Regions from separate parts of the Burkholderia stagnalis genome, predicted to be linked through region 2. Evidence: riboswitches for the same ligand, from Rfam matches in the RefSeq annotation. Region 2 holds a riboswitch; the other holds the start of a gene.
The links. A riboswitch is a leader RNA that binds a small molecule or an ion and turns the genes downstream of it on or off. The one in region 2 is predicted to bind thiamine pyrophosphate.

Region 1 (3,202 bases), 870 kb from region 2:
CCCCACGGCATCAGCGCCTCGCAGCCGGCGTCGAGCAGGCGCCGGCCGATCACGAGATCCTCGGTGCAATAAGGCAGCACCTTGAAACCGTCCTTGACGAGCTGCGTGGCCGCCTCGATCAAGCCGACCGGGTCGGGCTGCAGCGTGTAGTCGTCGCCGATCAATTCGAGCTTGATCCAGTCGGTCTCGAACACCTCGCGCGCCATGTGCGCGGTGGTCAGCGCCTCGGCGACGGTCTGGCAGCCGGCCGTGTTCGGCAGCAGCGGCACCGCGTGGCGCTTGAGCAGGTCGAAGAAGCCGGCTTCGGCGGTGCCGCCCGTCATCTGACGGCGCAGCGCCACCGTCACCATGCCGGGCCGCGCGGCCGCGATCGAATCGGACAGCGACTGCAGCGACGGATAGCGCGACGTGCCGAGCAGCACGCGGCTCGCGAAGGTTTCGCCGTACAGCGTCAGCGCATCGGCGCAAGTGGGGGACGTCATCTCGTGTTCCTGGAAAGATCGGGGATGCGCCGGGGCCTTCAGCCGCCCGCGACGGGGTGCACGACGTCGAGCTTGTCGCCCGCCGCGAGCGCGCGCGCCGCATGCTGCGTGCGCGCGACGAACGTGCCGTTCAGCGCGACCGCGTACGGCGGGCGCGCGCCGTACGCGCTGAGCGCGTCGGCCACCGTCGCGCCGTCGGGCAGCGCGAGGGTCTGTTGGTTGATCTGGATATCCATGGGCTTGCTTCGTCGAATTCGGGTCGCGGCGCGCGTCAGGCCGGCTGGCGCGCGTCGTCGCGGTGATGAAGGAGATCGGGCCAGCGCGCCGCGCCGCGCCACGCGGCGAATGCGTCCGCGCCGCCCAGCGTGCCGGACAGCGCCGCCTGCGCGAGCGCGGCCGCGGCATGCGCGACTTCCGGCGCGATCATGAAGCCGTGCCGGTACAGGCCGTTGACCGCGAGCGTCGCCGCACCGTCCCAGATCAGCGCCGGGCGATGATCGGGCAGCGTCGGGCGGCACTGCGCATTCAGCTCGAGGATGCGCGCCTCGCCGAACGCCGGATGCACGGAGAACGCGGCGCTCAGCAGCTCCAGCGCGGATCGCACGCTGACGGGCGACATGTCCTCGCCCTCCACCTCGGTCGCGCCGATCACGTACAGGTCGTCCTGCTTCGGCGCGATGTACAGCGGATAGCGCGGATGCAGCAGCCGCACCGGCCGCGTGAGGCCGATGCCGGGCGCATGCACGCGCGCCACCTCGCCGCGGATGCCGCGCAGCGCGGGCAGCGCCGGCTTCGCGCCGAGCCCGCGGCAGTCGATCGTGAAATGGGCGTCGGGCAGGCTGTTCGCGTCGATGGCGACGTGCCAGTGCGTGTCGACACCGCGCTCGGCGAGGCCCGCCGCGAGCGCGCGCAGCGCCTGGCGGTTGTCGAGCTGGCCTTCGCGCGGCAGCAGCAGCCCGCGTGCGAAGCGGCCCGCGAGCGCCGGTTCGGCCACATCCACCTGCGCGCCGGCGAGCGACACGAAGCCACCGTCGAGCAGGCCGGCCGGCGCGTTCGCGCGCACGCGGCGCTCGAACAGCGGCGCCTCGGCGCGATCCGCGTGATGCCAGACGACGAGCGTGCCGTGCTGCTGGAAGAACACCGGCTCGGGGAGTTCGGCGAGCCACTGCGGCCAGCGCGCGAGCGACGCCGCGCCCAGCTCGGTGATCAGCAGTTCCGCGCTGGCCGCCTCGGCGAGCGGTGCGAGCATCGCGGCCGCAACCCACGCGGCGGACTGCTCGCCGTCCGGGCCGCCGCGCTCGTACAGCGCGACGCGGTGGCCGTCGCCCGCGAGCCGCCACGCGATCAGGCGGCCGACGAGGCCGCCGCCCAGCACCGCGAAATCGGGCCGTGCAGTCACGACGCTCATCGCACGCCCTCCTCGCGAAACACATGCCGATGCGGCGCGCACGCGCAAACGCGACCTCGTGCGAACGCACGCGGGGCGGGACAAAAGACTGAAGATTGAACGGTCATTGCATCCTTCCGCAACGCGCAGCGAGCGCGCGTACCCAAAAGGACGAAACCGGCAGCAAAGGCCGGCCGGGCGGGACAGGGCGCTGACAAATGGGGAAGCAGCCAGCGCGGCCCGGCGGGATCGGAAACTTCCCGCGCCGGTATTACCCGGATCGGGTGCGAAGGGTCTCTCTCAGCCTCGCCGCGCCGCCCGGAACACCGCCGGCCACGCACGAAGCACCCCTGTTTCGTCGACGGCCATTAGACCATAAAAGCGGAAACGGCCGCAAACTGTCCCCCGTCGGCAATTTCACCGATGCCGGGCGCCGCTCTGGCACAATGCCCGCAGGCCGGCGCGCGATCGCGCGCCGGTTGCCGTCCTACCGCGGGCCGTTAAGTGCCGTTTAAGACGGGCGCGCCACAATCCGCAGCGCCCGCCGTCATGCGGCACGTTTTGTCCGGCCCGCCTGTTTCGCGGCGCGCGCCCGGCCTCACCGGCGTGCGCGCCGGCCACACATCAGGAAGCACATGACCCAATCGCCCCATACCGCCCACGACGCACCGCAGGACGAGCGCCAGGTATCCGCGTGGAGCCTCGTCAAGCCCTACTGGGTCTCGTCCGAATGGAAGGTCGCGTGGGGGCTGCTCGTCACGATCATCGCGATCAACCTCTGCGTCGTCTGGATCAACGTGCGGCTCAACAAGTGGAACGCGCAGTTCTACAACGCGCTGCAATCGAAGGACGTCCACGATTTCCCGAACCTGCTGCTGCAATTCTCGGCGCTCGCGTTCGCGTTCATCATCCTCGCCGTGTACGGCCGCTACCTGCGCCAGATGCTCGGCTTCCGCTGGCGGCAGTGGCTCACCGAGCGCTTTCTCGGCCAGTGGCTCGGCGATCGCGCGTTCTACCGGATCGAACGCGACCGCCTCGCCGACAACCCCGACCAGCGGATCACCGACGACCTGCAGTCGTTCGCGACGACCACCCTGTCGCTGTCGCTCGACCTGCTGTCGACGGTCGTCACGCTCGTGTCGTTCATCACGATCCTGTGGTCGCTCGCGGGTGCGCTGACGGTCACGCTCGGCGCCACGCCGATCGCGATCCCCGGCTACATGGTGTGGGCGGCCGCGCTGTACGCGGTGGTCGGCTCGCTGATCATCCAGAAGGTCGGCCACCCGCTCGTGTCGATCAACTACCAGCAGCAGCGCGTCGAGGCGGATTTCCG
Region 2 (3,202 bases):
GCCGAGCGAGAAGCTCACGTCGTACGCCTTCATGATTTCGCAGATTTCCTCGAAATGCTCGTACAGGAAGCTTTCCTTGTGATGCGCGAGGCACCACTTCGCCATGATCGAGCCGCCGCGCGACACGATGCCCGTCATCCGGTTCGCGGTGAGCGGCACGTACTGCAGGCGCACGCCCGCATGGATCGTGAAGTAGTCGACGCCTTGCTCGGCCTGTTCGATCAGCGTGTCGCGGAAGATTTCCCAGGTCAGGTCCTCGGCCTTGCCGTTGACCTTTTCCAGCGCCTGGTAGATCGGCACCGTGCCGATCGGCACCGGGCTGTTGCGGATGATCCACTCGCGCGTTTCGTGGATGTGCTTGCCGGTCGACAGGTCCATCACCGTGTCGCCGCCCCAGCGGATCGCCCACGTCATCTTGTCGACTTCCTCGCCGATCGACGACGTGACGGCCGAGTTGCCGATGTTCGCGTTGATCTTCACGAGGAAGTTGCGGCCGATGATCATCGGCTCCGATTCCGGGTGGTTGATGTTCGCGGGGATGATCGCGCGGCCGCACGCCACTTCCGAGCGCACGAATTCCGGCGTGATCTCGGTCAGCGCATTGGGGCCGAACGCGGCGGCGCCGAACGCCTGGCCCGGGTGCTGGCGGCCCATCATCGCGGCGAGCTTCGCGCCGTTCGGGCCGCTCGCCTTCAGGCTTTCCAGGTACTCGGCGCGGCGCTGGTTCTCGCGGATCGCGATGTACTCCATTTCCGGCGTGACGATGCCTTGCCGGGCGTAGTGCATCTGCGTGACGTTCTTGCCGGCTTGCGCGCGGCGCGGGTTGCGGTGCAGGCCCGGGAAGCGCAGGTCGGCCGTGGCCGGGTCGGCGGCGCGTTCGAGGCCGTACTGGCTGGTGAGGCCCGGCAGCGTCTCGGTGTCGCCGCGCGCTTCGATCCAGCGCTGGCGCAGCGCGGGCAGGCCTGCGCGAATGTCGATCTTCGCGTCTGGATCTGTATAGGGGCCCGACGTATCGTAAACGTAGATCGGCGGATTCTTTTCGCCACCGAAGCCGGTCGGCGTGTCGGCCTGCGTGATTTCGCGCATCGGCACGCGGATGTCGGGCTGCGAACCGGTGACGTAGACCTTGCGCGAATTCGGCAGCGGGGCGACGGCTGCGGCGTCGACGTGGGCGTCGGCGGAAAGAAACTTCGGATTGGCGTTCATGCGATCTCCTGTGGGCGACCCGAACCGGCGCTTGAGCGCTCGATCGGGCCCCGTGCAAAGCTGTTGTGGGGCGCGAGCTAAGCAGGAGACGAGATTCGTGAGGCGGCGGGATTCGTCAGAAGGAATGGCGGCGAAGCCCGTACGCTTCCCTGCGCTGGCATTACCCAGATCAGGTTCAAAGGGTATTTCTCACCCGCAAGTGCCGGTTTGTTGACCGAGCGCATTGCAGGACCCCCGCGTTAGCAAGCGCACACGATACACCGGCTTCGCGGCGGTTTCAACCGGGGACAGTTCCGTGCCGGGCGCGCGGCCGCAGCATCGCGCGGCATGCGTGGGTGGCACGGCGCGCGCCGCACGTGGAGCGGCGGCCGCGTGGACGCCGCGGCGCAATGCAGCATCGGGCTGCTGAGCATGCCGCGAAAAAATTTTTCGCGATGGCCTGTCATATCGCGTGGCGTCGTCCGTCTATTCGGCTCCTCAAACCCATGTACTGGAGTGAAGTCATGAAAAAAGCACTGATGGCAGCCTGTGTCGCCGGCCTCGCATTCGCGGTGACGGGCGCCTACGCGCAGAGCGACGCGATGTCGAAGGATCAGGCGCCGATGTCGAAGGACGCGATGGGCCACGACGCGATGGCGAAAGGCGACGCGATGAAGAAGGATGGCATGAAGAAGCATGCGATGAAGAAGGACGCGATGAAGAAGGGCGCCATGTCGAACGACGAGATGGGCAAGCCGATGCAGGGCGACAAGATGAGCCCGTCCAACTGACGGGAGGTCCGCACGCGTGGCCGGCCACCGCGCTGCACGCGGCCGGCGCGTGCGCGGACGCATCGTCGGCGCGGTTCGTCGTGCGTTGTGCACGCTCGCCGTGCCGCAGGTGGCCGAACAGGCCTGCGCGGACGCACACGTCGTGCAGGCCGTTGGCGCGGCCGCGCCGCGCACCGAAGGAGTTTTCACCATGCAAACCGTTCCCGCCACGGGCCGTGCGGCTGCGTCGCCGCCCGCCCGGCCCATCCACCCGCTGTGGGTGCGCGTGAGCCACTGGCTCAATGCGCTCGCGGCGCTCGTGATGGTGCTGTCCGGCTGGCGCATCTACGATGCGTCGCCGATCTATCCGCCGTTCGCGTTCCCGCACGGCATCACGCTGGGCGGCTGGCTCGGCGGCGCATTGCAATGGCATTTCGCGGCGATGTGGCTGCTCGCCGGCAACGGGCTGTTCTACCTGACGATGGCGCTCGCGACCGGGCGCATCGCGCGCAAGTTCTTTCCGGTCTCGCCGGCGGCCGTGCTGCGCGACCTGGTCGCGGCGCTGCGCGGCAAGCTCGCGCACGACGACCTGAGCGTCTACAACGCGGTGCAGCGCGTCGCGTACCTGACGGCGATCCTGGATCTCGTCGTGCTGGTGCTGTCCGGCCTCGTGATCTGGAAATCGGTGCAGTTCCCGCTGCTGCGCACGCTGCTCGGCGGCTACGACAACGCGCGCGTCGTGCATTTCTGGGCGATGTCGGTGCTGGTCGCGTTCTTCGTCGTGCATATCGCGATGGCGCTGCTGGTGCCGCGCTCGCTGCTCGCGATGCTGCGCGGGCGCTAGGGAGATCATCATGTCCGAACCCGAAGACAAGCGCGCCCCGACGCGCTGGACGCTCGACCGCCAGGCGCTCGCGCTCGACGTGCGCCGCGAGCTCGCGATGCCGTCGCGGCGGCTGTTCAACCGGCGCATCCTGACGCTCGGCGGCCTCGCGATGCTGTCCGGCTGCTCGCTGCAGGACGATGCATCCGTGAACACGTTCCTCGAGAAGGTGTCGCGCATGAACGACCGCGTGCAGGCCTGGCTGTTCAGCCCGGACCGGCTCGCGCCGACCTACACCGAAGCCGACCTGACGCGGCCGTTCCCGTTCAACGCGTACTACGGGATCGACGAGGTGCCGCATGTCGATGCGTCGACGTACAAGCTCGCGCTGTCCGGGCGCGTGACCGGCAAGCGCGTGTGGACG

Region 1: another riboswitch for thiamine pyrophosphate. It lies ahead of ABFO07_RS00590 (FAD-dependent oxidoreductase); the one in region 2 lies ahead of thiC (phosphomethylpyrimidine synthase ThiC).

What each region holds. Positions count from the first base shown of each region.
Region 1 is NZ_CP156685.1:117,433-120,634, forward strand. It holds gene ABFO07_RS00580 (thiazole synthase) at 1-482, opposite strand, end outside; gene thiS (sulfur carrier protein ThiS) at 521-718, opposite strand; gene ABFO07_RS00590 (FAD-dependent oxidoreductase) at 754-1,890, opposite strand; TPP riboswitch at 2,110-2,231, opposite strand; gene ABFO07_RS00595 (ABC transporter ATP-binding protein/permease) at 2,505-3,202, shown strand, end outside.
Region 2 is NZ_CP156685.1:2,910,589-2,913,790, reverse strand. It holds gene thiC (phosphomethylpyrimidine synthase ThiC) at 1-1,206, opposite strand, end outside; TPP riboswitch at 1,335-1,452, opposite strand; gene ABFO07_RS13470 (pentapeptide MXKDX repeat protein) at 1,710-1,976, shown strand; gene ABFO07_RS13465 (cytochrome b/b6 domain-containing protein) at 2,167-2,799, shown strand; gene ABFO07_RS13460 (molybdopterin-dependent oxidoreductase) at 2,810-3,202, shown strand, end outside.